DNA from 2 places in the Gluconobacter sp. OJA genome. Region 2 is predicted to be linked to the other one. Evidence: predicted binding sites of a transcription regulator. Region 2 holds the regulator's gene; the other holds the start of a gene.
The links. The regulator HrcA, encoded in region 2, represses chaperone genes, less so after heat shock. The targets are predictions, from matches to a motif close to GTTNGCACTCNCNNNNNGNGAGTGCNAAC.

Region 1 (15,323 bases), on a different contig from region 2:
AGCCGGGTCTGGCTTCTACCTCGGAGGCCCTTCAGCGTCAGGGTTGGGAGGCGATTGCTTGCCCGATGCTGGAAATTCAGACCTACGAACCCATAGCCGTGACTGACTGTGTAGCTGTAGCCCTGACAAGCGCCAATGCGCTGACCGCTCTCAAAAATTGGCCGCGCGACCGTTTGATGGTCACTGTAGGAGCAAAAACGGCTGAACATGCTCGCGCCATGGGCTTTTCCAATGTTCATGCCGCAGATGGCGACGCTGAAGCCCTGCTGGAGTTCTGCCGTCGTCACAACCTGACGGGACAGTCCCTTATGCTGGCATGTGGCAAGGGTTACGGCCTCGACCTGGCAGTGGCGTTGGGGGCCAGGCGCATCGACGCGTACGCAGTGATGAAGAGGCAAGCTCTCACGGATGCTGCGCGAGACGCTTTGTTGAACGACCGTGTTGAAGGAGTTGTTCTTTATTCCGGAAAAACGGCTGAAGCCTTCATGGAGGCTTTGGGAGCGCCGGAGCGAAATGCTCTGTCCGGTGTGAGGGCGCTCTGCCTGTCAGAGGCCATCGCTGCACGCCTGACCGAAAAGGACTGGCGTGCAGTGGAGTGGCCCGATCCGCAGGAACGGCTCGGGCCTTTCGTCGCCTGAAGGATCAGGCTTCGCCAGCTGGCTCAGGGAACTGCTGGGCGCGCTTGGCCTGCCACAGAGCAACGAAGTCGATCGGCTGCAGAACCACCGGCGGGAAGCCACCGTCACGGGTGACGTCGCTGATGATGGAACGCACATACGGGAAGATCAGGCGTGGCACTTCAACCAGCAGGATCGGCTCGACGAGTTCCTGCGGAGCATTGCCGAGAGTCACGATGGCGGCATAGGTCAGCTCGGCAATAAACACCGTGCGGCCAGCCTTGCCACCTTCTTCTGCTGCGGGTTCAGCAGCTTCGGCGCGGACGGCCAGGGCAACTTCATAAACCGGCTGCTCTTCTTCCAGGCGATTTGCCTGAACATCGATGTTCACGGAGATCTGCGGTGCAGCGCGCAGGGTAGCGAAAATGGAAGCGCCAGCCGGAACTTCAAAGGACAGGTCCTTTGTGTACTGCAGATTGACGGCAAGCGGCATCTGCGGCGGAGCGCCTTCCATGTTCTGTGCAGTGTTGTCGGTGGTATTCTCGGACATGTACGGTCTCCGGATCCGCGAGGCGGATAGCGATGGAACGATTGCGATACAGTGGCGGTAGCATGATGTGTCATGCGCGCCAAGACGGGGTTCCTGCATGCGGAAGGTTGAGATTGGTCCGCTGTCGCCCTATCTGTAAGACAACGGAAATTCCAACGATCTGTGTGAAACATAATCTTCATGTCTTCTGACGACATTCATCTTCCCTCCGCTCTGATGGGCCATTCCGGCCACGCGTTCCCATGGGACATCGTGGTGCTGGCAATTCTGGCGATTGCCTTGGGCTTTCGCCTGTACCGCGTGCTGGGGCGTCGCATTGGCATGCAGGGTGTGCGTCAGGAGCGTCCGCCGGTTTTCGCTACTGGTGGGCAGGCTTCCGCGCGTCCGACGCCTCCACCGCTGCCTGGTGCAAGCCAGCGGGGTGAGGAAACGGTCGTGGCGCAGGTCGAATACGACATTCCCGCTCCGGCAACCCGGGTGGGCAGCGTACTGGGTCGTATGACCCAGCTTGATGCGGGTTTTACGCCTCAGGCTTTTCTTAACGATGCTGAGAACACGTTCCGCCAGATTGTTCCGGCTTTCGCTGCGGGGGACCGCGCGGCTCTGTCAGATCTTATGACCCCGGAAACTGAAGACGCCTTTCTCTCCGCGATCAACGCGCGCGCCGAAGCAGGCGAAACACAGCGCAGCGATCTGCGGGGTATCGAAAGTATGGCCATTCTGGATGCGATGCTTCCCACCGACGACGTGGCTGCCCAGATCGGTCGAATCGAAGTTCGGATTGTGTCCCGTCAGGTTAATATGCTGACGGATCGCAACGGAGACCCTGTACAGGGCACGGATGCCGTGACGGAATTCCATGATCTATGGCTGTTTGAACGTCAGTTCGGGACGTCAGACGCGCGGTGGCGTCTTGCGGCATCGCGTCCAGCCTGAAAATAGTTCGTCCATTATGAAAAAGCTGCTGAGTCTGGCTGCCCTGACCCTGTTGGTCGGGTGCACCACGTCGAATGAACCGTCATCTTCTGTTTCATTGACGCCTGTAGGTTTCGATGCGCTCGCGGGGTGGGATCGGGAGGATTTCGCTTCGCTCCTGCCTGTTCTGCGGCAGGAGTGCCATCGGCTGACGCAATTGCCGCCTGAAACGCCTCTCGGGGGGGCTGAGACCCTTCCGTATGGCCGTCAGGTTGGAGACTGGTCTGGTGCTTGCGCCGGACTGGAGAGTGCTGCGGATGCTAAATCTTACCTGCAGACATGGTTCCAGCCCTACGAGACCGATACCAAAGCGTTTTACACCGGGTATTTTGAACCCCAGATTGAGGCATCCCTGACGCGCGAGGGGCCATACCAGACGCCTCTTTATGGGCGCCCGGCAGATCTGGTTCGTGCCAAAGCAACCAACGGTCAGATGGTCACGGGACGTTGGGAGAACGGTCAGTTCAAACCGTATTATGATCGTGCCCAGATTGACAGTGGTGCTCTGGCGGGGCGCGGGCTGGAAATCGCATGGCTAAAAAGCCCTGTGGACCTGTTTTTTCTGCAAATTCAGGGCTCCGGTCGTCTGATCCTGCCAGACGGATCGCAGATCCGGGCTGGTTATGACGGCAAGAATGGCCAGCCTTATGTCCCGCTTGGCCGTGTGCTGGTTCAGGATAACGAACTGGCTCCCTCTGCTGTCAGTATGGAAAGCATCCGCGCATGGCTGGAGGCGCATCCGGATCGCATGATGGCGATGATGGAGCGTAACCCGAATTACGTTTTCTTCCGCAAAGATACGGGAAGTCTGGCACAGGGCGCGACAGGAGCATTCGGTGTGCCGCTGACCGCTGGGCGGTCTGTTGCGATTGACCGATCGATCGTGCCGTTTGCGACCCCGCTTTGGGTTGAGACAAAGCTGCCGGATGCAAAGGGCCAGCCAGCGCCATGGCAGCACCTCGTGTTCGCTCAGGATATCGGAACCGATATCAAGGGGGAGGGACGTGCCGATCTGTTCACCGGATGGGGTGCTTTTGCCCAGTATGTTGCCGGCAATCTGCATGAAAATGGCCGAATGGTCATTCTGTTGCCGCGTCCTCCAGCGGATTCGCCCACCCCATGATCCGGAGCCGCCGGGAAACACTCGGCGCCCATACGCTGATCCGGGGAGACTGCACCACAGTTCTGCGGCGCATGTCGTCGCAGACGGTGGATGTCGTGGTGACGTCCCCGCCCTATAATCTTGGGATCGAATATCGGACCTATCAGGACCAGTTGCCGGAAGATGCCTATCTGGACTGGATGGAAGACGTCTGCGCCAGTGTGAAACGGATCATGAAGGACGATGGATCGTTCTTTCTGAATATCGCTGGATCATCTTCACAGCCCTGGCTGCCGTTCGAACTGATGTCCCGGTTGCGGAAGCTCTTTGTGCTTCAGAACCATATCACCTGGATCAAGTCGATTTCGGTGGGTGAAATTACCTATGGGCATTTCAAGCCGCTGAATTCACCCCGCTTTGTTAACCGTAATCACGAGCATATTTTTCATCTGACGAAAAAGGGGGACGTCAAAGTCGCCCGGTTGGATGCTGGCGTTCCATTTACGGACAAGAGCAATATCTCGCGCCGACAGCATGAGATGGATCGTCGATGCCGCGGAGATACGTGGTTCATTCCTTATGAGACCGTGCGAAGCCGAAAAGAAAAATTCAGCCATCCGGGGACGTTTCCAATCGCGTTGCCCGAAGCCTGTCTGAGGTTACATGGCGCCAAGCCAGGCGGGGTGTTGCTGGACCCGTTCATGGGGGTGGGGACCAGCCTGATTGCGGCGGAACGCAAGGGGTTGTCCGGCATTGGCGTGGAAAAGGACACACGTTACGTCAATATTGCCCGTAAGCGCCTCAGGGCTGCGATTGGGACCCGGGAGGAAGACTGGGAAGACGAATGATCGGTCAGACCTGTAGGTCTGACAGGATCAATCGTTTTGACTTCTTGTGTTACAATCCCCAAACCTCACAATCTCGTGACAGTGAGGAGATTTGCGGTGCGTCGCAGCACAATTACCAAAGGAATTGCCGGTCTGGTGGCACTGGGCGTTGTCGCCTGGGGCGGAACAGTCACCTATCTTGAGCATTTCGATCATGCTGGTGCGCCGCAGCTTCCCGCGAGCAGCCCCACACGGCATGACCCTATCGCCATGACAGCGTTCGCAGCGTTTCAGGAAGTCCGTTGTGACTACTGCCACACGCGCAACGCCGATCTGCCATTTTACTTCAAACTCCCGCTTGCCAATCAGATTATGAGCCGTGATCTGGAGCAGGGGCAGCGTCATTTTGAGTTTGCGCCGATCATTGAAGCGTTCCAGCAGGGCAAGCCCCCATCGGTCGAACAGCTTTCCCGTATTGAGGAAGTGATTGTTCAGAACCGTATGCCGCCTGCGGCTTACCTGACGATGCATCCCCATGCTCATCTGGACGAGAAACAGCGTGCGGACATTCTGAAGTGGGTACGTGATCAGCGTGAGCGCTATTATGCCAGCTCTGACGTGGCCCCAGAATTCCGTGGCGAAGTCCTTCAGCCGATCCCGGAAACAATTGCTGTAGACTGGAAAAAGGCTGAACTGGGCCGGACCCTGTTCTTCGACAAGCAGCTTTCAGGCAATGGCCAGCTCAATTGTGCAAGCTGCCATGGACTGAACAAGGGCGGTGTGGATAATCAGACCACGGCGACCGGCATTAATGGTCAGACCGGCCCGATTAACGTGCCGACGGTTTACAATTCCGTCTTCAATATCGGTCAGTTCTGGAACGGTCGTGCCAAGGATCTGGCTGAGCAGGCTGCAGGCCCGGTGATGAACCCGCTGGAAATGGGATCTCATGACTGGGCATCCGTTGCCGACCGTGTGCGTGCTGAGCCTGGATATGCTGATCAGTTCACGGCCATCTATGGTTCGGACGATATCACCAAGAACACGGTGACGGACGCGATCGCCGAATATGAAAAAACACTGATCACTCCAGACAGCCGCTTTGACCTGTACCTGAAGGGCAAGGCAGACGCGATTACGGCTCAGGAAAAGCGTGGCTATGAACGCTTCAAGGCAATTGGCTGCTCGGGCTGCCATAGCGGTGTTGCGGTCGGTGGAGACGCTTACGAAATTCTGGGTCTGGAAGGGCCGTATTTCGAGGATCGTCACACCAAGCTGACGGCTGTGGATGATGGTCGCTTTGCTTTCACGAACAATCCGTCTGATCGTGAGCGCTTCAAGGTCCCCAACCTGCGGAACGTGGAGCTGACAGGCCCGTGGTTCCATGACGGATCAGCAAAGACGCTGGACGCTGCGGTTCGTGCCATGGCCCGTTATGAGACGCCCGATCATGACATCACAGAGCAGGATGTTACGGACATTGTGGCCTTCCTGAAAACTCTGACAGGAAAGTATCAGGGCATTCCGCTCAAGGATGTTCCGGCAGATGCTCCCCTTCGGGGCGCGCAAGCCAACTGAATGTTCCAATGACGTCAGCGAGCGGCTCCGAAGAAATTCGGAGCCGTTTCTGATTCTGGATTATTCTTCCTGTAATTTGCGATCTGCCGCCTGATCAATTTCATTTCTCTCTTCCGGCGTCAGGAGACCGCGTTCAAGCTCCTGCGTTGCGCGCGCTTTCGCATTTCGGGCCCGAGCTTTTGTGTCGACGGGGTAGGCCCTTTTTTCAGGAAGGCCAAATTCATCGTCAGGTAGGCTGTCTCGCTCTTCTTTGGTCAGTTTACTCACGGTCTGTCTCCTTCATGAGAAGACTTGGGACAGCTGCTTCCGGTTCTACAAGGCGCAGCTCGGACAAAAATAATGGTCTCTTCCCGAATTGATCGTGCGCCTGAAATGTTCGGATCTCTGTGAGGGAGCAGTGCCATCGGGGCCAGTCATAGAGTTGTAGGATCGAACGTGCTGAAGAAGAGCCTGATGCCAAAATTGCGAGAGGCCTGAAATTACGTCTTTTCCATTGTTCGATCGGCATGGAAACAGTTACACGCAGTGCAGGTTATTTGCGGGATGCAAGACTGAATCAGGTCAGGTGGGGTCTTTGGTGGCAAAACGGGTTCTGAAAGAGGAGGAGGAAAGCCTGTGGCGCATGGTTGTGCGCGACATCGTGCCGCTACACCCTTCCAGACCCAAATCCAAACCCGTTCCGCCACCTACGCCAAAAGTTGAAGCAGTAAAGCCCGCGCGAGTTCCGCTTGTTCCGCTTCCACCCGCTGAACAGGACCTGTCATTCCGCGCTCTTTTGGCTCGTCCAGTTCTTCGTCGACCCAGACCGCAGGATCTGCGGGTCGGTGTTCGATCACCTGGTCTGGATGATACGAGTTGGAAGCGTCTTTCCCGCGGGGAGCTCAAGGTCGATGCAAAGCTGGATCTGCATGGATATATTGTGCAGGACGCTTTCGAGCGCCTGCTTGACTTCATGCATCGCGCCAAAGCACGGAACTGGCGGTGCGTTGAAGTCGTGACGGGGTTAGGGAGTGGCGCCACGAGCGGACTGATCCGTCGGGAGCTGCCACTCTGGCTTCAGAGAGCGGACATCCGGCCCATGGTGCTGGCCGTTGTCCACCCTCATGCTGCCAACCATGGCTCCGTCCGAATTTTGCTGCGGACAAAGCGCCGGTAAAAGGTCAGAGCGGTCGAGTTTCCTGGCCGATGCGCCAGCGCGGTGTATTCATGGCAATCCAGCGTCTAAGGGCAAGGATTGCGCCAATATCGGGCGTTGCCCTAGAGAGGAATGGCGCTGCATTGTCGCCCGCAGCCAGCATGAAATGGTGCTTTTCCGCCCAGTGGCGCACGGTTGGATCTACCGCTGCGTCCCAGCAGGACTGCTTCCAGCTTTTGACCATATCTGGTGGGGTGAGCATCGGGAGTGCCACTGTCAGAGCTGTGTAGGTACTTGCGGAGACTGCTTGCCAGGCTCTGTATAGTGCTCCTTCAGGCGGACGGCGGCGAGCCTCCTGATAGGCCTCCAGAAAATTCGGGATTGTATCTGAGCCTGTGTCTGACAGGTCGCCTGTATGATAGAGCGGCGCTGTACCGGGCGGCAGCTTGGCGAGAATGCTCTCTACCGGTACATCCAGCGTGTAAGGCAGTAACTGAACGGCATCGACCTGATTGTTCGCAAGTGCTTCCAGTGCGTCTTCCGTTCGACTGAACCCAGACACCGGAATAGGGCGCAGGCCAAGGAGGGTCAGGCCAAGAAGGGCGTCAAGTTCTGTTCCCGTTGGGCGAGAAACAGCCAGTCGAACCGGATGATCGTGAAAGAAACCCTTTAGGCGGCTTCGGAGCGTTTTGTGCAGTTCTGCACGCGCAATGACGACAGTTGTCGTATGAGCCGTCAGAAGGGGAATCCACCGTGCAAAATCATAGTGGACGCGAGAGTCACCGGTTAGCGAGGCCAGCAGGACGCTTCCCGGCGCAATAAGGGCCGTGCTTCCGTCCGGGGCGCTGTTAGCGTCAAAAAGATTGGCAGCACGTACGCCGTCCTGACCGATATCGGGTGTGATCTCCAGGGGAGCGTCCAGTCCCAGCGTACGGGAGATAACGCCTGCCGCGAGTTCCCCGAACTGCCCTTGGATGGACGCGAGTGTTCCACCAAGGAGTAGATGTGCGTCAGGCATGTCCGCAGCACGGGCCTGCAGAGAGGGCATGGCGCTTCCGGCACCGAGCACGGCCAGCCCTTTCAGGCAGTCACGGCGGGTCGGGGAACAAAGCATCACGGCCAGCGAACTTCTGGAGGCATGCTCATCAGGATCGATTCGGTGTTGCCGCCCGTCTTCAGGCCAAAAAGCGTTCCACGATCATGAAGCAGATTGAATTCAACGTATCGTCCGCGGCGGATCAGCTGGGCGTCGCGGTCGGCGTCCGTCCACGGATTAAACATGCGGCGTCTGACAACTGCGGGGTAGGCGTCATGGAAGGCCATGCCGACGTCTTTCGTGAAGGCGAAGTCACCTTCAAGGCTTCCAGTCGAGAACTGATCGTAAAAGATGCCGCCGAGACCACGCGGCTCGTCGCGGTGATGCAGATGGAAGTACCGGTCACACCATTCCTTGAAGCGCGGATAGTGCTCCGGATCGTGCTTGTTACAGGCAGCTTCAAACATCTTGTGGAAGTAGTCGGCGTCACTGCGGGCTTCGGCACTGTCCGGGAACATTGGCGTAATATCGCCACCGCCACCGAACCAGCCTTTGGTCGTAATAATCATGCGCGTATTGAAATGCGCGGCGCTGACATGCGGATTGCAGGGGTGAGCGACTAGGGACACGCCCGTTGCGAAGAAGCGTGGATCTTCCGATGCGCCGGGAATGTTTTTGCGAAATTCGGGAGAAAATTCGCCCCAGACAGTAGAAACGTTCACGCCAACCTTCTCAAAGACGCGACCGCGCATCACGGACATTACGCCGCCGCCGCCATCCGGGCGATCCCAGGCCGTGCGAACGAAGCGTCCCGGTTGCGTGCGATCTCGCAGGACCTGGGAATTGCCTTCGGCGGCTTCGTCTTCAAGTTTCTCGTAAGACGCGCAAATCCGGTCCCGGAGAGATTCAAACCAGGCCTTCGCCTCACGCTTCAGCGTGTCATGAGGCACATCCGGGCGAACGAGTTCAGCAAAAACGGGGCTGATCTGGTCCATTTTTCTCTCCCCTACCATCCTAAGGACAAATTCTTGTTACGCGGAGTGTCCTAGCAAATTGCGCTCAAGACGAACAGTTGGCTGGCTGCATGTCTGCTGTCGCTCTGTGGCGCGACGATGGCAGAGAGCATCTTGCCGCTTCGTAAATGCCTGCGTGATTTTTTTTGGACACGGATCAGCGGAGGCTTGCGCCAATCTTCCGTCTCGTGTTCCTGAACGGTCCTCAAACATGTTAATCAGGGGCGGACTGAACAACCATGTCTTCGGAAACAGAAATTCAGCCGGTTATCGGCGTTATCGGTGGCTCCGGCCTCTATGATATTGACGGTCTGGAAAACAAGGAATGGCGTCGGGTTGAAACGCCGTGGGGCGAAACTTCTGACGAACTCCTTTTCGGAACGTTTGAAGGCATCAAGTGCGTCTTCCTGCCCCGTCATGGTCGTGGTCATCCGATCCCGCCCTCACGCCTGAATTTCCGCGCAAATATTGATGCTCTCAAGCGCTCAGGCGTGACGGATATTCTGTCTCTTTCAGCTGTGGGCTCTTTAAAGGAAGAACTCCCGCCAGGTCGTTTCGTGCTTGTCGATCAGTTCATTGATCGCAGCTTCGCGCGCGAGAAAAGCTTCTTTGAGACGGGATGTGTGGCGCATGTCGGCATGGCGGACCCGGTGTCTGCTCGTCTGCTGGATGTGCTGGAAGCGGAATCCCGTAAGCTCGATATTCCGGTGACGCGTGGGGGAACCTACATCGTCATGGAAGGGCCGCAGTTCTCGACGCGTGCTGAGAGCGAGCTCTATCGGTCATGGGGTTGTTCGGTGGTTGGCATGACCAACATGCCAGAAGCCAAGCTCGCCCGTGAAGCCGAGATGACCTACGCAACGGTTGCCATGGTCACGGATTATGACTGCTGGCACACCGAGCATGACAGCGTGACGGTTGAAGGTGTGGTGAAGGTCATGAAGGGGAATGCGGATAATGCCCGCCGTCTCGTGAAGGCTGTGATCCCGGTTCTGGGTCAAAAGCGCCCTCTGGACCTTTCCGCCGAGCGTGCGCTCGACTTTGCGATTATCACCGCACCCGAGAAGCGAGATCCGGCTCTTGTTGCCAAGCTGGATGCCGTTGCAGGTCGCGTTCTGAACAAAGCCTGAAATGGCTTGCCGCCCGCGTAAAAGCGGGCGGCAGAATGGAAGGGTCAATCAGGGGCCTTCCTGCTTTTCGTCGATTTGAGCATAGCCCGGCTGACCGGCGTCGGTGCTGGGATCATCCAGCAGTTCGCGTTCTTCTTTGCGATCAGCTACGGGAAAATGGCGGTGATCGCCCTGATCCGTGCTGCGCTCTGGGAATTCCCCAAGATTCTCCTGTAAGCGTGGATCTTCGATCTGAACATCTGCCAACTCTGGCGGCGGAAGATCCTCAACAGGTGTGCCTTCGGGAACGCCCTTGATGGAAATCAGGTCCGTCGCTTTGTCCAGATAGGCTTCAGGGCCACCGTCCGGCTTGCCGTCAGCTTCCCAAAGCAACTTGGCCTCGCGGCGGATTGCTGCGTCACGTTTTGGATCTGCTTCGAGTGGGTTGTTGCTCATGATCAGAACTCCTGAAGGGTTGGGCGCAGGACAATCTCGTTGATGTCCACGTCGTCAGGTTGTGAGATGGCGAAAGCGATGGCCCTCGCCACGGATTCCGCCGGAATTGCAATCTTGTAGAACGCTTCAACATGCTGACGACTTTCACTGTCGCCGCTGCCCGTTTTGAGTTCGCTCTCCACTGCGCCCGGCTCGATGGACGTAACGCGAAACGCGTTGCCAGCTTCTTGACGGAGGCCATCGCTAATGGCCCGCACGGCAAACTTCGTTCCTGAATAGACGCTGCCTCCAGGGGCGAAGACCTTGATCCCGGCAACCGAGGACAGGTTAATGACATGTCCCGATTTCTGACGCTCAAAGATCGGTAGTGCTGCGGCGATGCCGTACAGAACGCCTTTGATGTTGATGTCGATCATCCGGTCCCACTCGTCGACCATCAGTCGTTTCATGGGGGCAATCGCCATCAGCCCGGCATTGTTCACGAGGACATCAAGACGTCCGAAGTCCTGCTCAACGGCTTTTACAACGTCCGCAACGTTCTGGCGGTTTGTGACATCCAGTGTGTAGGCCCGTGCTGTCTGGCCAAGTGCTTCGAGCTCCGAGACAATTTCGTCCAGCCGGTCCCGGCGCCGGGCAGCGATAGCAACGTAAGCCCCTCGTGCTGCGAGATAACGCGCGGTGGCCTCACCAAGGCCGCTGCTACCGCCTGTAATGAGGACAATTTTTCCTGCAATGCCTTCCATGTCAGGCCTCACGCACGCTTGATGTGATGCTTCAGAAACGCGACGCTCCGGCTCCAGGCCAGATCACGGGCGTCCTGATTGAAGCTGGAACGTTCTGGGCATCCAAAGCCATGCCCAGCCTGATCATAGAGGAAGACCTCGACTTCCGGCCGGCTTGCGCGAATTTTCTGAACGTCACCTGGCGGAATAGACGCATCTTCTCCGCCGAAATGGAGCTGCGTTGGGCAGTGCGGCGCTGTGTCACAATGGTTGGCAATACCGCCGCCATACCATCCCACGGCGGCATTAAAGTGGTGCGTCCGTGTTGCCGCAAGCCACGCGATGAGACCGCCCCAGCAGAAGCCGATAATCCCGACTGGTCGGTGACCGTCCTCCTGTCTCAATTTTTGAGCGCAGGCTTCCAGATCCTGCTGGATCAGATCTGGCGAAATACCACTTCGAAATTCCAGCCCTTCCTTCAGGCCAGCCTCGTTGTACGCCAGAACCGTATGGGGTTTGACACGGTCAAAGAGGGCAGGGGCGAGAACATGGAAGCCCTGCTGAGCCAGATCAGAGCAGACGTCCCTGATGTGTCCGGTCAGGCCAAAAATTTCCTGCACGACGACAATGGAGCGTGTGGACTCGGGGGAGCCCGTCTCCCATGCCTCGAATTCGTGGCCGTCTGCCGCCGTGAGGCGGATCATGTGGCCCTCGGTCTTTTCTTGGGAATGCTTGTGGTCCATTGATTTCTGTCCAGTCTCTGTAACGCCGGAAAGGCAGATGCCATGAGCGACGTCATCAATCTCCGTCGGGAACGCAAACGCCGCAAGTCCGTAGAGGATGCGAAGGAAGCTGAGACCAATCGTCGTCTTTATGGCAGGACGAAAGGTCAAAAAATGGCGGATATGCTAGAGAAAAGGCGTTCCGAGGCCCTGTTGGACGGAAAGAAAATTTTTTCTGCCGAGGGCGATGGTTCTTGACGAAAACGGGTGGCGGCACTACCTCTCTTGGCACTCTCGATATGGGAGTGCCAACTGCGCTGCAGTAATTGAGCGCGTAACCCGGCCGCGTCGCTTTGTAGAAGGGCACGGCCTAAAATGGAGCGATCCATGACGACATTTCGTCCCCTGCATGACCGCGTTGTAGTCCGTCGCCTGACCGGTGAAGAAAAGACCGCTGGCGGCATCATCATCCCTGACACCGCCAAGGACAAGCCGACCGAAGGCGAGATCGTTTCCGTAGGCCCGGGCGCCCGGAACGAGCAGGGCCAGATCGTGGCTCTCGACGTCAAGGCAGGCGACAAGGTGCTGTTCGGCAAGTGGTCCGGCACCGAGGTGAAGATCAACGGTGAAGAACTGCTGATCATGAAAGAGAGCGACATTATGGGTGTGATCGGCTGAAAAGCCGTCCCCGTTTCCTCTCGTTAAAAACCTCAACAGGAGATTAAGAACATGGCTGCCAAGGAAGTTAAGTTTGGTGCCGACGCCCGCGACCGTATGCTGCGTGGCGTTGATATTCTTGCAAATGCCGTCAAGGTAACGCTGGGCCCGAAGGGTCGTAACGTTGTTCTCGACAAGAGCTTCGGCGCACCGCGCATCACCAAGGACGGTGTGTCTGTCGCCAAGGAAATCGAACTGGCTGACAAGTTCGAGAACATGGGCGCTCAGATGGTACGCGAAGTTGCGTCCCGTACGAACGATCTGGCTGGTGACGGCACGACGACGTCCACGGTTCTTGCTCAGGCAATCATCCGTGAAGGTGCCAAGGCTGTTGCAGCTGGCATGAACCCGATGGACCTGAAGCGCGGCATCGACAAGGCTGTCCTCGTCGTTGTTGAAGAGCTGAAGAAGAACAGCAAGAAGATGACCTCCCCGGAGGAAATCGCTCAGGTCGGTACGATCTCTTCCAACGGTGAGCGTGAAATCGGTGAGATGATCTCCTCTGCCATGCAGAAGGTCGGCTCCGAGGGCGTCATCACGGTTGAAGAAGCCAAGGGCCTGCACACGGAACTCGACGTTGTCGAGGGCATGCAGTTCGACCGCGGCTACATCTCCCCGTACTTCGTGACGAACCCGGAGAAGATGACGGCTGATCTCGATGCGCCGTACATCCTGATCCATGAAAAGAAGCTGTCTTCGCTTCAGCCAATGCTGCCGCTGCTCGAGAGCGTTGTGCAGTCCGGCCGTCCGCTGATGATCATCGCTGAAGACGTCGATGGCGAAGCACTTGCCACGCTGGTCGTGAACAAGCTGCGTGGTGGCCTGAAGATCGCTGCCGTCAAGGCTCCGGGCTTCGGTGACCGTCGCAAGGCCATGCTGGAAGACATCGCGATCCTGACGGGTGGCCAAGTCATCTCCGAAGACATCGGGATCAAGCTGGAATCCGTTACTCTCGACATGCTGGGCCGCGCCAAGAAGGTTCACATCGAGAAGGAAAACACCACGATCGTTGAAGGCGCTGGCAACAGCGACGACATCAAGGGGCGTTGCAACCAGATCCGCGCTCAGGTTGAAGAAACAACCTCTGACTACGATCGTGAGAAGCTCCAGGAGCGTCTTGCAAAGCTGGCTGGTGGCGTTGCCGTCATCCGCGTCGGTGGCAGCAGTGAAGTTGAGGTGAAGGAGCGCAAGGATCGCGTTGACGACGCTCTGCACGCAACCCGCGCAGCTGTCGAAGAAGGTATCGTCCCGGGTGGTGGTACGGCTCTTGCCCGCGCTTCCGTTGCTCTGAAGGGTCTGACCTTCGATAACGACGATCAGCGGATCGGTGGCGAGATCGTTCGCAAGGCGCTTCAGACACCGCTGCGTCAGATCGCTGAGAACGCTGGTGAAGACGGCGCCGTGATCGCTGGCAAGGTGCTCGAGAACGACACCTACAACTTCGGCTTTGATGCTCAGAACGCTGAGTACAAGGACCTGGTTGGCGCAGGCATCATCGACCCGACGAAGGTTGTCCGTACGGCTCTGCAGGATGCCGCTTCGGTTGGTGGTCTGCTGATCACGACGGAAGCCATGGTTGCCGAGCGCCCTGAGAAGAAGGCTCCGGCTGCTCCAGGTGGCATGGGCGACATGGATTTCTGATCCAACGCTTCAGATTCCCCAGTTTTAAAAGCTGGGGAATATGTCGAATAATTACAAAAAGAGCCGTCTCACCTCAGGGTGGGGCGGCTTTTTTTTGACTTGTTTTGATATGCGTCCGACACATATGTGACCCTTATGCAACGCTTGTCACAAAACCATCACGGAGCGATCGTACTCGCTGGAAGTTGGGGTGACACTTTCGCAATGAAATGTCTAAAGGACGTCACTGCCTTTAGAAGGATTTCGTCTTATTATGATCGTATCGCGTCGCAATATGCTACTTTGCGCGTCGGTTATGGGTGTGGGTGCGCTGTCAGGCGCGGCACAGGCCGCAACAACCGATCACGCTAAAACCACGTCCTCACATGTGCGCCACAAGACTGTGACACATAGTCCGGTGCGTTCTGCTGCGACGCCTGCAACGACAGCTCCGGTTGCTGCAACCCGTCAGGTTGCAGCTCCGCAGTATGCTGCGCCTGTTGCGGTCAGCAATACACGTGCCCTGCGTTCCATCGATTCCAATCGATCCGAGAACGTTGTAGTAACGGGTTCGGCGCTAAGCACGTCGAACAACTCCAATGCCAATCCGGTCCAGATCGTGACCAGCAAGCAGATTGAGCAGACAGGTGCCACTACGATTGGTGATTACCTGCAGCGTCTGCCGTCCATGGGATCTTCGGGTACGACGAACAGCCAGACCAATGGTACGGGCGGTTCGTCCTGCATGGATCTGCGTAACCTTGGACAGAACCGTGTTCTGGTTCTGGTCGACGGCAAGCGTGCTGCCATCAATGGCAACAACAGCTGCTTCGACATGAACACGATCAATGTTCATCAGGTTGCCAGCATTGAAATCCTGAAGGATGGCGGTTCTGAGCTGTACGGTGCTGACGCTGTTTCTGGCGTTATCAACATCAAGCTCCGTCATGACCTCAATGACGCCAACCTCACGGTTCGTGGCGGCATCGGAACGGATCAGGGCGACGGCCAGACTGGCATGATCTCCGGCTACAAGGGCTGGAACTTCGATCATGGCAAGGGCAACGTAACGCTCTTCGGGTCTTACATGACCTCGAGCGGCATCAAGCAGGCTAACCGCTCCTGGGCAAGCCCGGTTCAGGGT
Region 2 (15,323 bases):
CATGTTACTTTGATACCATGTGTTTTGGCTGTCCGGATCAGATCTAGCCCTTCGGCGGTAGAGACGTGCGCGAAATGCAGTCTCGCTCCAGTCATCTCCGCCAAACGAAGATCGCGGGCAATCATGATCGCCTCAGCAGCGGCAGGAACCTGCGGCAGACCTAGTCGGACTGCCAGCGCACTGGCGGTCGCGCAGGCGCCTTTGGCGAGTGAAGGCTCTTCTGGATGCTGCACAACCAGCGCGTCAAGGAAGCGGGAATAGGACAGCAGATTGCGCATCTGCTTGGCGTCTGTGATGGCACGCGTGCCATCGGTGAACGCCACGGCGCCTGCATCCTGCAACAGACCCAGCTCCGCCATGTCTCCGCCCTCGCAGCCACGCGTCAGCGCGCCATAAGGGTGAATGGAGACCATACCCGTCTCTTCGCCGCGCACCTTCAGAAGATGCACCAGAGCCGGATTGTCGATTGCCGGAGACGTGTTGGGCAGAACGGCCATGGTGGTAATTCCACCCGCTACGGCAGCCCGTGCACCTGACTTGACGCTTTCACGATATTCGAAGCCTGGTTCACCCAAGGCAACACGCATATCCACAAGCCCAGGGCACAGAACTGCACCCTGACCATCAATCACGCGCGCGCCTTCTGGCGTCTCGGGGGTGTCGATAGCGGCGATGCAGCCGTCTTCAACCGTCAGGCGTCCGATGCCATCTCGGCCATATGCTGGATCGACCAGACGGACATTTTCAAAAACAGTAATCGTCATGAGGGCATCCGTGCGCGTGACAGGCGATCAAGAACGGCCATACGCACCGCCACACCCATTTCCACCTGTTCTGCAATCACGCTCTGGTCTGAATCCGCAACATCGGACGCAATCTCGACGCCACGGTTCATGGGGCCGGGATGCATGACCAACGCGCCTGGGTTAGCCAGTGCCAGACGACGGCTATCCAGACCGAAAAAACGGAAATATTCGCGCGAACTGGGTACAAGACCGGCGCCCATGCGCTCTTTCTGAAGCCGCAGAGACATGACGACGTCTGCGCCCTTCAGGGCCTCGTCCATGTCCGAATACAGCGTGACGTTCCCAAGCTCTGCCATGGCGGACGGTAAAAGCGTTGGCGGTCCAACCAGGCGGATCGTATTTCCCATTGCGGTCAGGAGATGGATATTGGATCGCGCGACCCGGCTGTGACCCACATCTCCGCAGATCGCAATGGTCAGACCTTCCAGCCGCCCGAAATGACGACGAATGGTCAGAGCATCCAATAAAGCCTGAGTTGGATGTTCATGCGTGCCATCGCCAGCATTCACCACGCTGGCTTCGACCTTCTGTGACAGCAGGGCCGGTGCACCGGACTGGCCATGACGCACGACCAGAAGATCGCAGCGCATGGCATTCAGCGTGGATGCCGTATCCAGCAGTGTTTCACCCTTGTTTACCGAACTGGTCGCGACCGTCATGTTTATGACGTCTGCGCCAAGGCGTTTGCCTGCCAGTTCGAAACTGGTGCGGGTTCGGGTGCTGTCCTCGAAGAACAGATTGATGACTGTCCGGCCCCGCAACGCATCACGTGGTGCGGAACGGGAACGGCTCAGGAGTGCATAGCTCTCCGCCAGATCGAGGAACGGAGCAATTTGCCCCGCTGTTAGCCCCTCGATTCCCAGCAGATGCCGGGGGACGGATGGCCGCTCAGGCACTGAGCACACTCGCAATACGGGCCAGAACCTCGTCACGGCCGAGAGCGGCCAGCGTCAGGTCGATGCCCGGAGATGTGGTGGATCCGGTCATGGCAGCACGTAGCGGTTGGGCAACGGAGCCGAGCTTCAGATCGTTTTTCTCTGCATAGGCGCGAAGGGCACCATCGATAGCTTCAGCCGTGAAGTCTGGCAGAGCTGCCAGATCATGCCCGACGCCTTCAAGAACCTTGCGACCGTTCTCGTCCAGCAACTTCTCAGCCTTGGGCGTAAAGGTCAGCGGAAGTGTGAAGCCTGCGAAGGCTGCGTTATCCGTTAGCTCGACCAGCGTCTTGGCGCGTTCCTTGAGGCCGGACATCATGGCCAAAACACGGGCACGCGTGCGGTCATCAGCAACAACGCCTTCACGGCCTTGCAGACGCTCCAGAACATCGTTTGTGAGACGCTCATCGTCAGCCTGACGCATCCAGACGCCGTTGAGATGTGCCAGCTTCACATAATCCATACGGGACGGGGAACGACCGACGCCATCCAGATCGAACAGCTTGATCTGCTCTTCACGGGACAGAACCTCAGCATCACCATGGCCCCAGCCCAGACGCAGCAGGTAGTTGCACAAGGCTTCCGGCAGATACCCTTCCTCGCGGAAGTCCACGACGGACTGCGCGCCGTGACGCTTGGACAGCTTGGCGCCATCCGGTCCATGAATGAGCGGCAGGTGAGCGAAGTGCGGCAGATCCCAGCCCATCGCGCGATAGATCATGGCTTGACGGAAGGTGTTCGTCAGATGGTCATCACCGCGCATGACATGGGTGATCTCCATGTCATGGTCATCACAGACCACGGCGTGCAGGTAGGTCGGCGTACCGTCGGAACGCAGGATGATCAGGTCGTCCATTTCCACGTTCGCAACGCGGACTTCGCCCTGTACCAGATCCTTGATGACGGTCTCGCCCTCACGCGGTGCCTTCAGGCGAATCACATAAGGCGCACCTTCCGGCGCTTCGGACGGATCACGGTCACGCCAGGTGCCGTCGTAACGGGGCGGACGCTTCTCGGCCATGGCCTTCTCGCGCATGGCCGTCAGTTCTTCTGGCGTGCAATAGCACTTGTAGGCTTCGCCTTTGGCCAGAAGCTCAAGAGCGACTTCCGTATGGCGGTCCTGACGGGCTGACTGGAAAACGGGCTCGGCATCGGCCGTAATTCCCATCCAGGCAAGGCCGTCAAAGATGACGTCCACCGCACGTTGCGTGGAACGTTCCTTGTCAGTGTCCTCAATCCGCAACAGGAATTCGCCACCGTGATGGCGTGCGAAGAGGAAATTGAACAGAGCAGCCCTGGCATTACCAACATGCAGCAGGCCCGTAGGGGAGGGTGCAAAGCGCGTACGGATGGTCATGCGGCTCTCATATCATGGTCATGCGGCACGGGCCATCCGCATCGTTCGACCATAAAGTGTGTCACTCTTTTGCAATGTGTTGCCTTTGAGTGTCACAAGGCCGTTACATGAAGAAAAACCCGGTTTTTCAAGCGTGTGTGATTTCCTGCACCAACGATACGTTCCCTATCCTGTCTTCAGTATTTCCACTGGGGGTGATCATGGACAGGCGAGATTTCAACGCCATGCTGACGGGGGTCGGGCTGACTCTGGGGAGTGGCCGCATCCGGAAGGCCGCTGCGTCTTCCGCACGGGTTGAGACCTTCATGCTCCGCTCCAATGGATGGGTGCCCAACAACGAGCATCTACCCGTCATTCTCTATCGGAATGTGCTCGAGAGCGGCGTGGGCCGTGAAGATGTCTATGAACACCTGTTCGGTCAGAACGGGTGGCCGGCGCGGTGGCGGAACGGGGTTTATTCCTTCCATCACTATCACAGTCTGGGCCATGAGGTTCTGGGGTTCTCTAACGGTTCTGCCCGATTGATTCTTGGCGGCCCTGAAGGGCGGGAAGTCGAAGTTCGCGGTGGCGATGTTGTATTGCTCCCGGCAGGAACTGGTCACTGTAACGTGGGCTCCACAGACGATTTCACAGTCATCGGGGCTTATCCGCCGAGCCAGTCTTTCGACATTCTGCGGAGCGCGCCATCTGCGGAGCAACTGGCTCGGATCAACGCGCTCACTTTCCCTTCGATCGACCCCGTCCAGGGTAAGGGCGGTTCTCTGTCCCGAGAATGGCACCCTTCATGAAGAATTTTCCTCTCCGCAGACGCCCTTTCCTTGCCGCTGTTGCCGGACTGGCTGCCGTTGGCAGCGCAGCAATGGCCGAATCGAAGCGTGAACTCCCAAGAATCGGTATTATTGGTTCCGGGCAGGTTGGCAGAACGTTGGCAGCCCTGTGGGTACAGGCGGGTTACTGTGTTATGCTTTCCGCCCGTAATATAGCGGACGCCCAAGCTCTGGCGCAGACGCTCGGGCCACTGGCGTCTGCCGGCACGCCCCTTCAGGCTGCTGCTTTCGGCAAAGTCGTGGTGCTTGCCGTGCCGTATGGCGCGATACCTGCTCTTGGGCGCGATCTGAACCGGACATTGACCGACAAGGTTATAATTGATCCTGCCAATCCCTATGTGGGCCGCGACGGATGGATTGCTGATGTTGCTCTCAGAGATGGCGCAGGCATCACCACGCAGCGATATTTTCCCTCTGCGCATGTCGTACGGGTTTTCAATTCCATCGACATGACCAGCCTGCGTGCCGAAGCACACCGGCCAGACCCACGTCTCGCCGTACCAATCGCGGGTGATGACACAGCGGCGGTGCTCAAGGTCAAGGATCTGGTTGAGGCCGCGGGTTTCGACCCTGTCGTGACGGGCGGGCTCGCCAGTGCTCGGCTCTTCCAGCCAGGAAGCGCGGGTTTCGAGCTGGAACGGGACGCTGCGGGTCTCAGAAGCGCGCTGCACCTTCATAACTGACGGGCACCGGAATTACGGCAGAGCGTGATGGACTAAAATCCGTTACGCTCTGCCCGTGACCCGTCCGATATCTCCTGCCGATACTCTGTTGCTTGATGAGTTTGACACCTCTCTGGACGCGCCAGTCAGTGGTGGCTTCCGCCCGTCGCTGATTGAGAGGATCTTGGCAGAGCAGGGGCGCCGGCTGTTCTGCTGGCTCCCTGTCGCGGTTGCATTGGGGGCCCTCACGTATCTGACACTCCGCTTCGAACCTCCTCTTTGGCCTGCATCCGGTATTTCGGGCTGCGTAACGGTGGCCGTCTGGTTCTGGCGAAAGCGTCCAACCTTACTGTTTCTATTCCTGGTAATTTCAGGACTTCTAATCGGCTTTCTGGACGCCTCATGGCAGACACGCCGACAACCGCCCATGCCGTCTCTGCCAACGCGAGCTTCTGTCGTAACAGGGCAGGTTATCGCGCTAGAGACACTGCCTCCCAGGCCAGGCAGCGATGAAGGCGGGAGACGGATTGTTCTGGCGCACGCGACGTTCGATACGCCCGTCGACGCAGGAATGGCGCCTCTCAAACGTACGTTGCGTTTGAAACTCCGTGATGATGATCCGGCATCCGCATTACCGGGCAGTACCGTCCAGATCAGAGCAATGTTGCGGTCTCCTTCGGCTCCGTCATGGCCGGGCGGTCGCGATCTGCAACGGGAAGCCTGGTTCTCTGGCTCAGCAGGAAGTGGGTATGCTTTGGGCACACTCCAGCACATGGATAGTGCAAACGCGACGGCAGGCCTGGAGGGACTGAGAGAAGCCATAGAAGCGCGCATCGAAAGCGTGCTCCCCGGCCAGACCGGCGCCATCGCCGCGACGCTGCTCGCAGGAGAGGCGGGCGGGATTGATGCTTCCACCCGTCAGGAATTCGCTGCCTCCGGGCTGGCGCATCTTCTGGCGGTCGCCGGGCTGCATCTTGGGTTGGTCATGGCTGTCGTCACGGTTTCTGTTCGCGCGTTTCTGACCGCCTTCGAGCGTCTGGCTCTGTATTGGCCCTGTCGAGAAATCGCAGCAGTTTCAGGATTTTTTGCTGGTATCGGATATGTCCTGTTGACCGGGGCACATCTGCCCAGCGTCCGCGCACTGGGTATGGCGACACTGGTCACGCTGGCTCTTGTTACAGGGCGGCGCGCACTGTCCATACGATCACTTGCCCTGATTGCGCTCGTTATCCTGCTGGTTTCTCCGGTTTCTGTTCTGGACGTTTCTTTTCAGATGTCTTTTGCCGCCGTGATGGGGCTGATCGCCGGGTATGAAGTTCTGCGTGAACCGCTTGCACGACTTCGAGGTGAAGGTGGGGCAGTGCGCGTCATCCTGTCCCATCTGGTTGCCTTGTCCCTCACCAGCCTTCTTGCGGGGTTAGCGACCCTGCCGGTCAGCATGGCGCATTTTGGCATCTTCCAGCCGTGGTTCGTGCTCGCCAACATGCTGGCCGTTCCTTTGGCCGCCGTCTGGATCATGCCCGCAGGTCTCCTGTCCCTGCTCCTGATGCCATTACATGCCGCGGGTCTTCCGCTCATCGTCATGGGGTGGGGCATCCGGATTATTCAGGTCATCGCGCACACAGTTGCGATGTTCCCGTTTGCTTACGAACCTGTTCCAGCCATGCCAGGCTGGGGGCTTGCTGCCTTGCTTCTCGGGCTGTGCTGGTTGTGCCTCTGGAAGGGGTGGCCTCGCCTCGCTGGATTTGGGCCTATTGGTGTGGGAATTCTCTCCATCTGGCTGGCGCCTCATCCGGACGTTCTGGTTTCCGCTGATGCAGGGTTGCTTGCCTTGAGGGGCGGCGGCGTTCTGATGGTTGGTCCTCATGGCAGTCTCGAAAACCTGGCACTTCAGGACTGGGAACGGGCGCTGGCTCTGCCAACAGGCTCCCTGCCACCAGACTGCATGACGGGTCTCTGCCGTGTCTCACTCAAAGGCCAGACGGTGCTGCTGCGGGCTAAAGATAGCCTGGATGGTGTTCGTTTGCCGTCTGCGCAGGACTGTCAGGGAATTAGCCTGTTCGTGAGTGCATCTCCGGCCCGGAATGCCTGTCCCGGAGTTCCGTTTATTGACCGTTTTTCGGTCTGGAGAAACGGCGCCTATGCGGTCTTTCTCCATCGAGGCGGTCCAGAGCTTGTCTCGGACCGGAGCTGGCGTGGGAGTCGTCCCTGGGTTCCTGCCATAGGCTCCCACGGAATGCCCAATCTGCCCTTGGCTGAGGCAGAGTAGCTTCGATCAGGCAGCTTCTTTTGTGCGGGGTGGCGTGAGACGCTTGTCCGGATACAGACACCATTGTGTCGCCGGGCAGCGCCAGCATTCAGGCGCCCGGGCCTTACAAACATAACGCCCATGCAGGATCAGCCAGTGATGGGCTGGCCGCAGCATGTCTTTGGGGATGCGCGCCACCAGACCATCCTCAACCTGCCGGGTTGTTTTCCCCGGAGCCAGCCCGGTCCGGTTCCCGATGCGAAAAATATGCGTATCAACCGCCATGGTATCGGCGCCAAACGCGACATTCATCACCACGTTGGCCGTCTTCCGTCCGACACCAGCCAGCGCCTCAAGAGACTTGCGGTCAGCGGGGACTTCCCCGCCATGTCGTTCCAGAAGCTGCTCGCACAGCAGGGCCACGTTATGCGCCTTCGCACGCCATAAGCCGATCGTCTTGATATATTGCGCGATCCCGGATTCCCCGAGTTCCGCCATGCTTTCCGGATCGGGCGCGTGTTCAAACAGCCCCTTGGTCGCCTTGTTGACTGACTTGTCCGTCGCCTGAGCCGAGAGAACCACACTCACCAGAAGCTCGAACGTATTGCGGAAGATCAGCTCGCTTTCCGCATCCGGGTTGGCTTCGGCCAGAGCAGTAATGAAAGCCTTGGCCGCGGCCTTGCTCATGGGTCTGGGGGCGTCTGTCATGGCTGAAACTCCGCGCGGGCTGTTGCGTCTGATCCGGACTGTCCGGCAAGATACGCGAAACATCTGAAAATTTCATGCCATCAGGCCGTTGTCCTTAGAGGGACAAGACGGCGGAGCTCTTCGTGTCCGATACTTCTACGCAACTCACCGGCCAGAAACAGGAAGGCCGGAAAATCGACGTTTCCTTTACAGAAGTCCTGTCCTTTGTCTGCCGCCGCTGGCTGGCACATCCAGCGCTGCTGGCCTGGACACTCTCTGGTGTGGCGCTCGCCACACTGGCAGACGTCGTCACACCGATTCTGGCTGGTCGCCTTGTCTCGGATATTTCCAAACACGCTGCCGGGCCAAACATCCCGAAAACCGATGAGCTTCTGAGCCTGCGTAATGATGCGTTCCTTATGGTGGGAGGATTGATTGCGCTTGGCTTGATTGGGCTGTTCGGTCGTCGGTCGTCTTTTGTCGGGATTTCACATCTGACGCTGGCAATCATGCACAAGGTCCTCAATCAGGCCTTTGCCCGCGTGCAGCGATTCTCAACCGACTGGCACGCCAATACCTTTGCCGGATCGACGGTTCGCCGCCTGACCCGAGGCATGTGGGCTATCGACACACTGGACGACACCTTACTGCTGATGATCGGGCCAGAGGTTCTGGTGCTCGGTGGCACTACGGCCGTCCTCATGTTCCGTTCTCCCCTGATGGGATCGGTCCTTGCGGTTTCGGTCGTGCTGTTTGCCTGGCTCTCAATTATCCTGACGCTTCGTTATGTTGCGCCCAGTGCCCGTGCATCCAATGAATGGGACACGAAAATGGGTGCAGCTATCGCGGATTCCGTCACCTGCAATCCGGTTGTCAAAGCATTCGGCTCTGAAAAGCGGGAAGAGCAGCGGCTGGACACCATCGTCGAAGGCTGGCGCGGACGTACCCTGAGGACATGGCTGCGCGGCACCAATAGCGCCAATATTCAGGCGCTGGCCTCTCTCGTGATGCGGATGCTCATGATCGGGCTTGCCGTCATGCTGTGGTGGCAGGGCAAGGCCGGTCCGGGTGACGTCGCTTACGTTCTGACAATGATGTTTCTCGTGCAGGGATATCTTCGAGACCTGGGTCAGCAGGTCAGTCAGGTGCAGCGTTCCGTCAATGAGATGGAAGAGCTGATCGCCATCTTCCGCCGGGATTCGGCTATTCAGGATGCACCAGATGCCCAGCCTGCACGGTTTACGAAGGGCGAAGTCCACTTCGAGCACGTGACCTTCCAGTATCCGGGCCAGGACAAACCTCTTTATCAGGACCTCACAATCGATATCGCGCCGGGATCACGTGTGGCCCTCGTGGGGCCGAGTGGCTCTGGAAAGACGACCCTCACGAAGCTTCTGCAACGCCTGTATGATGTGAACACTGGGCGCATCACGGTTGATGGTCAGGATATCGCGCATGTCACGCAGGATTCGCTGCGGTCGCACATTGCCATTGTTCCACAGGAACCAGTGCTGTTTCACCGCACACTGGCCGAGAATATCGCCTATGCCCGGCCTGCTGCATCCATCGAAGACATCAAGGAAGCAGCGCGTCAGGCCAACGCAGCAGCCTTTATTGAGCGTCTGCCGGAAGGCTACAACACGATGGTCGGTGAACGCGGGGTCAAGCTCTCGGGCGGTGAGCGTCAGCGTGTCGCGATTGCCCGGGCATTCCTCGCAGATGCACCCATCCTTATTTTCGATGAAGCAACATCCAGTCTGGATTCAGAATCTGAATCCCTGGTGCAGGAGGCAATGCGCCGCCTGATGCAGAACCGCACCGTCATCGTGGTGGCCCATCGCCTTTCCACGGTGATGGAGCTGGATCGGATTCTTGTCTTCAGTCGGGGTGAGTTGAAGGAAGATGGCACTCATGCCGAGTTGGTAGCTCAGGAGGGCGGTATTTACCGGCGCCTGTTCGAGCTTCAGTCTCTCGAAGGCTAAAAGTTCCTCGGGTCTTTTCACAATCGCGAGACTGTATTGGTCTTTTCTGCATGACAGAACGTTTCCCCTCAGCCTGAATGCTGCTGAGGGGAAATTCCATCATGACACTTCGTTCTGCTTTCGCTGGGCTTTTGCTGGCCGCTCCGGCGACGTTGATGGCCTGCACCGCGCAGGCAGAACCTGTAGCATTCGATCATGCCCGCCTGATCGATGGAACAGGAGACCCTGTCCGTGAAAACGTTACAGTCGTCATTAACGATGGGCGAATTGTCTCTATCGGTGATCCGGCCCCATCAGGAGCCGAACATGTCGATCTCAGTGGCAAAACTCTGTTGCCCGCTCTGATCAGCGACCACAGCCATGTCGGTATTATCAAGGGAACGTCTGGCAGCAACGAGAACTATACCCGAGCCAACATTCTGGCGGCTCTGAAACAGTACAGTGATTACGGCGTCCTTACCGTTACGGCGCTGGGCCTGAACCGATCGCCGCTCTTCGATGATCTGCGGCGGGAGCAGCATGCGGGTAAAAATCCAGGCGCGGATCTGTTTGGCGTCGATCAGGGCATTGGTGCTCCCAATGGTGCACCGCCATCGGCCATGGTCAAAGGGTTAGGCCCGGATCAGGTTTATCGTCCGACCACGCCGCAGGAGGCGCGTCAGGACGTAGACCGTATGGTCGCGGAACATACGGATCTCGTGAAACTCTGGGTGGATGATTTCCGGAACGGTGTGCCGAATGGCAAGACGCTTCCAAAGATGTCTCCTGACATTTACCGGGCGGTCATAGACGAAGCCCATCAGCACAATACGCGCGTGGCGGTCCATATTCATGATCTGGATATTGCCAAAGCTGTCGTGGATGCTGGGGCCAATATCCTCGCGCATGGTGTGCGGGATCAGCCGGTTGATCAGGCTCTGATCGACGCCGTAAAGGCTCATGGTGTTTGGTATATCGCTACTCTGGGCTTGGACGAGGCGAATTACCTTTTTGCAGAGCATCCGGAGCTTCTGAATGTTCCTTTCGTTGCGGCTGCCATCGATCCTGCCCTGATGGCTCAGCTCTCAGATGCAGACTGGCGTAAACAGACACTTTCCAAGCCGCTTGTCGCGGCTTCGCACACCGCGCTTGCGATTAATCAGAAGAACCTTCTGACGCTTTATCGGGCAGGTGTGAAAGTGGGTTTTGGAACAGACTCAGGGGCTGCTCCAACGCGTTTACCGGGGTTTGCAGAACATCGCGAACTTGCCTTGACCGTGGAAGCTGGCCTGACACCGCTTGAAGCCATTCATCTGGCGACTGGGAACGCCGCTGAACTGCTTGAGCTTGAAGATCGCGGTGTTCTGAAAACAGGGAAGCGGGCAGATCTTCTGATCGTTCGTGGCGCCCCAGACCAAAGCATCGCGGATATCGATCAGGTAGATCAGGTGTGGCAGCGGGGTATTCTCGTCAGTCACGGGCCTGTTGTTAGGCACCAGGGGCTCTGACGGGAGTGCATCCTGACGCTTATCATTTCGACAGAGTATCTATCGAGCCGTTTTTCTCTGCAGAAACCTGATTTTATACTGTTACCAGATCTGTTTATGACATAATATTTCTATGAAGCGGGCGAGAATGTAGTGTGGATGAGAGACTGCAGTCTGCTTCATGGAGCTGTCCATGGTCGGGAAAGTGCGTGCTCGATGATGGACAATAAAATCACTGCATACGGCAGGAAAACGCATGTCCTCTTTTGACTACCTTACAAATGATCCCGGCCTTCACCTTGCTTGTGATGATGGATATCTCATCCATCCAGCCCGCTGGCAGGGAAGCCATGCCCTTTTTATTCTTTCCACCCCTATAAAATCACTCTGGCTTCTCTCTCGCAGGCACAGTCAGTCTTGCGCCAGCGAAGAGCGCGGGGTCCTGATCCGGGACATCACTCTTTACGCCGTGAGAGGGGCTCACCGCCTCACATCACATCTTACATTTCCTGAAAGTATGGGATGGGCGTCGAGCGAAGGCGATGATGCCCGCTGGACAGAGGGGCGTGCTCACCTGGAACTCGAAAATGTTCTGGGCAAGGAGACGGGCATGCTGTCTGTGGAGGTCTGTTCAAAAGGGCCCTATCACCTGGAACAGGAGAGTCCGCCGCTCTCCTGTTCGCCGAACGTAGAGTTCAGTCTTCCACACATTCAGTAAGGAAAAGGGTGAGCGCGCGGCCACGGTGACTGATCGCATTTTTCTCGTGCTCGCCCATTTCTGCGAAGGTCCGGCTTTCGCCTTCTGGTGCAAACATCGGGTCATAGCCGTGACCATGATCCCCACGGGGAGGCCAGACTGTCTGGCCATGGCATTCCCCAACCACGCAATGTGTTTCGCCGTCTGGCCATGCCAGGCAGAGCGCCGCCACAAACGATGCTGCGTGGTCTGACGTTTCACCCATTTCGCGATGCACACGCTCCATGGCAACGGTCATGTCTTTTGCAGGGCCGCCCCATCGCGCCGAATAAACGCCGGGCTGGCCGCCAAGTGCCGAGACGCAAAAGCCGGAATCATCCGCTAGGGCTGGTAAACCAGATGCACGGGCCGCCGCCAAAGCCTTGATTTCAGCATTGCCCGTAAATGTGTCTGCCGTTTCATCCGGTTCTGGCAGATTCAGCTCCCCTGCAGACACAACAGTGATGCCGCTTTCTGCAAGGAGGCTGGAGAATTCACGCAGTTTCCCGGCATTGTGGCTTGCCAGAACAATTTTTGACCCACGGGACAGGCGGCGCATTACAATGTCTCCAGTGCGGAAGTCTGAGCTTTAAAGAGGGGGGCTGTGCCCAGCTTGGCCAGACGCAGCAGTTCAAAAAACTCGGTTTCCTGAAAGGGGGACGTTTCCGCCGTCCCCTGAATTTCGACGATGCCACCCTCTGCGGTAAGAACAAAGTTCGTGTCGGCCTGAGCGGCACTGTCCTCAACGTAATCCAGGTCCAGCACGGCGCCAGCAGAGGTCAGGCCGCAGGAGACCGCCGCAATTTGGGCTGTCATGACTGAGGACAGATTGGCTTTTTTCAGAGCCATGGAGAGAGCAACCCAGGCGCCGGTAATGGAAGCGCAGCGTGTCCCGCCATCAGCGTTCAGGACATCACAGTCCAGCGTGATAGTCTGTTCTCCCAGCTTCTTCAGATTCACACAGGCTCGCAGGGATCTTGCAATCAGGCGCTGGATTTCCTGCGTCCGGCCAGACTGCTTGCCCTTGGAGGCTTCACGGTTGCCACGCTGATGGGTTGCGCGCGGAAGCATGCCATACTCGGCCGTAATCCAGCCCTGACCCTTGTTGCGCAAAAATGGCGGGACACGATTTTCGAGAGACGCCGTGCACAGAACTTCCGTTCCACCCACCCGGATAAGTGCTGAACCTTCCGCATGTCGGGCAAAGCCTGTTTCAATGGAAATGGCGCGACCTTCGTCACAGGCGCGTCCGGATGGGCGCTTTGTCATGCGAAAAAATCCTCTCTCAGAACCGAGCCCTGCCTCTACCGCGTTTGACGAGAAGCCTTCCAGCCCCGACATACAGTTTTACCATGATCAGACCTGACCCTTCCTTCTTCCGTATGCCGAACTCCTTTGCTTCCGGATTAGGAGAGCGGGAAGCTGCGATCCTGCGGGAAATCGTTGAGGAATACGTTGAAACAGGGGAGCCAATCGGCAGTCGCACTCTGGCGCAGCGCTTGAATCTGTCTCTGTCTCCCGCCACCATCCGTAACGTCATGGCAGATCTTGGCCGGGCCGGGCTGTTGTTCAGTCCTCATGTGTCCGCAGGGCGTCTGCCGACCGAGAAGGGCGTTAAACTCTTCGTTGAAGGTCTTCTGCAATTCGGTGCCCTGACTGACGAAGACCGAGCCAGTATCGACAGCCGGCTGGAAATTCATGGCCGGTCCTATCAGGAGACCCTGGCGGAAGCATCGTCCATGCTGTCGGGTCTGTCATCCGCAGCAGGTCTGGTGCTGGCCCCTAAATCTGACGCGACGCTCAAACATATTGAGTTCGTTGCGCTCGGTCCGGGACGTGTTCTCGTGGTGCTGGTCAGTTCAGACGGCCAGGTGGAAAATCGCATCATCGAAACCCCGGCAGGACTGCCGCATTCTGCCCTTGTCGAGGCTGGGAACTATCTTAACGCCCACCTGGGGGATCTGACGCTTGGCACTCTGAAAGAGCGTGTCAGCAAGGAAATGGACGTCAACCGCCACGAACTTGATGCTTTGACCGCCAGCGTCATCGAAAGTGGTCTGGCCACATGGGACGCTGATGGCGGAACGCTGTTCGTTCGGGGGCAGGGCAAGCTGCTGGCGGATATCACCGAGATCGAACGACTGACCACGATCCGTATGCTGTTCGATCACCTCGAAACGCAGGAGACCATGCTTCAGCTCCTGCAACTGGCAGACGCTTCGGAAGGTGTGCGAATCTATATCGGCAGTGAGAGCGGAATGTTTGGAATGTCGGGCGTGTCCATGATCGTCGCGCCAGCCCGTAATGAAGCCCAGAAAATCGTGGGCGCCATTGGCGTCATCGGGCCAACGCGCCTGAATTACGGGCGAATTGTACCCGTCGTGGATTACACGGCCCGGATGGTCGGGCGCCTGCTGGGATAGTGACTGCAACCCTTCCGCCTTTGCGCTGTTGAATCCTGCGTCCATCGGAAAGGAAAGAGTCCATGGCTACGATTGACGCAAAGAAATCCGGTACATTCCTCATTGGTGGTGATCTCAAGGTCCACCGCCTCGGGTTTGGCGCGATGCGCATTACCGGCAAGGGCATCTGGGATGAACCTCCAGACCACGAAGAAGTGGTCCAAACCCTTGAAAGCCTCCCGAAGTTCGGGGTGGATTTTATTGATACAGCGGATTCCTACGGTCCGTTCGTCTCGGAAAATCTGATCCGTGAAGTGCTTTATCCTTACAAAAAGATGGTCATTGCGACGAAGGGCGGCCTGACACGGCATGGTCCAGACATCTGGAAACCAGTCGGAAACCCGGACTATCTGAGGCAGTGCGTGTTGATGTCCATGCGACGGCTGGGCGTGGAGCACATTGATCTCTGGCAGTTGCATCGGATTGGACCAGACTGCCCGGCAGAGAAGCAGTTCGAGGCAATTGCGAAGTTCCGCGAAGAAGGCCTGATCCGACACGTTGGGCTGTCGGAAGTGAGCGTGAAGGACATCAAGCTCGCGCAGAAATACTTCCCGGTCTCAACGGTTCAGAACCGCTTCAATCTTGTGGACCGTAAGTCCGAAGATGTTCTGGATTTCTGTACCAAGGAAAACATCGGCTTCATTCCCTGGGCACCTCTGGCTGCCGGAGAACTGGCCAAGCCCGGTACGGACATGGACAAGATCGCGCATCGGCATCATGCAGATGCAGGGCAGATTGCTCTGGCGTGGCTCCTGAAAAGATCACCGGTCATGTTGCCCATTCCGGGGACCGGAAGCAGAGCCCATCTGGCCTCTAATGTTCGGGCAGCATCCTTGAATCTCAACGATGAAGAGTTTGCTACTCTGAATCGGCAGGGTGAAGAGGTGTGGAAGAAATCCGCCGCCGGATCATAACGATCACGAGCCGCCGTAAACTGTCACAAAATGACCCTTTTCAGTGGGGGCGACGAACGGCTCGTTTCAGTGCTATGCAGTTTGTATGACGCGCCGTTCCATTCGCTCCCGTAATCCGCAGGACCCCAGGGCCAGTGTGCCCCGCGGGCCCCGTTTCCGCCGTTTCCGTCAGTCTCTTGCCATCGTCGCCGGTGTCGGGCTGGTCGGTGTTGCGGGTGCGGGTATCTTGGGTTGGACCACC

Region 1: a site for HrcA is predicted at 12,127-12,155, ahead of groES (co-chaperone GroES). Genes of this name have one in related genera too.

What each region holds. Positions count from the first base shown of each region.
Region 1 is NZ_JBDIWI010000001.1:2,169,321-2,184,643, reverse strand. It holds gene ABDK75_RS09920 (uroporphyrinogen-III synthase) at 1-638, shown strand, start outside; gene secB (protein-export chaperone SecB) at 643-1,167, opposite strand; gene ABDK75_RS09910 (Tim44/TimA family putative adaptor protein) at 1,348-2,103, shown strand; gene ABDK75_RS09905 (MltA domain-containing protein) at 2,120-3,265, shown strand; gene ABDK75_RS09900 (site-specific DNA-methyltransferase) at 3,262-4,092, shown strand; gene ABDK75_RS09895 (cytochrome-c peroxidase) at 4,189-5,649, shown strand; gene ABDK75_RS09890 (hypothetical protein) at 5,710-5,916, opposite strand; gene ABDK75_RS09885 (Smr/MutS family protein) at 6,272-6,805, shown strand; gene ABDK75_RS09880 (hypothetical protein) at 6,810-7,898, opposite strand; gene hemF (oxygen-dependent coproporphyrinogen oxidase) at 7,898-8,815, opposite strand; gene ABDK75_RS09870 (S-methyl-5'-thioadenosine phosphorylase) at 9,073-9,963, shown strand; gene ABDK75_RS09865 (DUF2934 domain-containing protein) at 10,012-10,398, opposite strand; gene ABDK75_RS09860 (SDR family oxidoreductase) at 10,401-11,141, opposite strand; gene ABDK75_RS09855 (dienelactone hydrolase family protein) at 11,150-11,863, opposite strand; gene ABDK75_RS09850 (DUF4169 family protein) at 11,906-12,100, shown strand; gene groES (co-chaperone GroES) at 12,230-12,520, shown strand; gene groL (chaperonin GroEL) at 12,572-14,200, shown strand; gene ABDK75_RS09835 (TonB-dependent receptor domain-containing protein) at 14,454-15,323, shown strand, end outside.
Region 2 is NZ_JBDIWI010000002.1:674,633-689,955, reverse strand. It holds gene ABDK75_RS13595 (dihydroorotase) at 1-764, opposite strand, end outside; gene ABDK75_RS13590 (aspartate carbamoyltransferase catalytic subunit) at 761-1,702, opposite strand; gene gltX (glutamate--tRNA ligase) at 1,695-3,098, opposite strand; gene ABDK75_RS13580 (cupin) at 3,299-3,886, shown strand; gene ABDK75_RS13575 (NADPH-dependent F420 reductase) at 3,883-4,608, shown strand; gene ABDK75_RS13570 (ComEC/Rec2 family competence protein) at 4,772-6,856, shown strand; gene nth (endonuclease III) at 6,863-7,543, opposite strand; gene ABDK75_RS13560 (ABC transporter ATP-binding protein) at 7,666-9,504, shown strand; gene ABDK75_RS13555 (amidohydrolase family protein) at 9,606-10,991, shown strand; gene ABDK75_RS13550 (hypothetical protein) at 11,227-11,688, shown strand; gene rdgB (RdgB/HAM1 family non-canonical purine NTP pyrophosphatase) at 11,666-12,265, opposite strand; gene rph (ribonuclease PH) at 12,265-12,975, opposite strand; gene hrcA (heat-inducible transcriptional repressor HrcA) at 13,059-14,129, shown strand; gene ABDK75_RS13530 (aldo/keto reductase) at 14,192-15,082, shown strand; gene ABDK75_RS13525 (PBP1A family penicillin-binding protein) at 15,168-15,323, shown strand, end outside.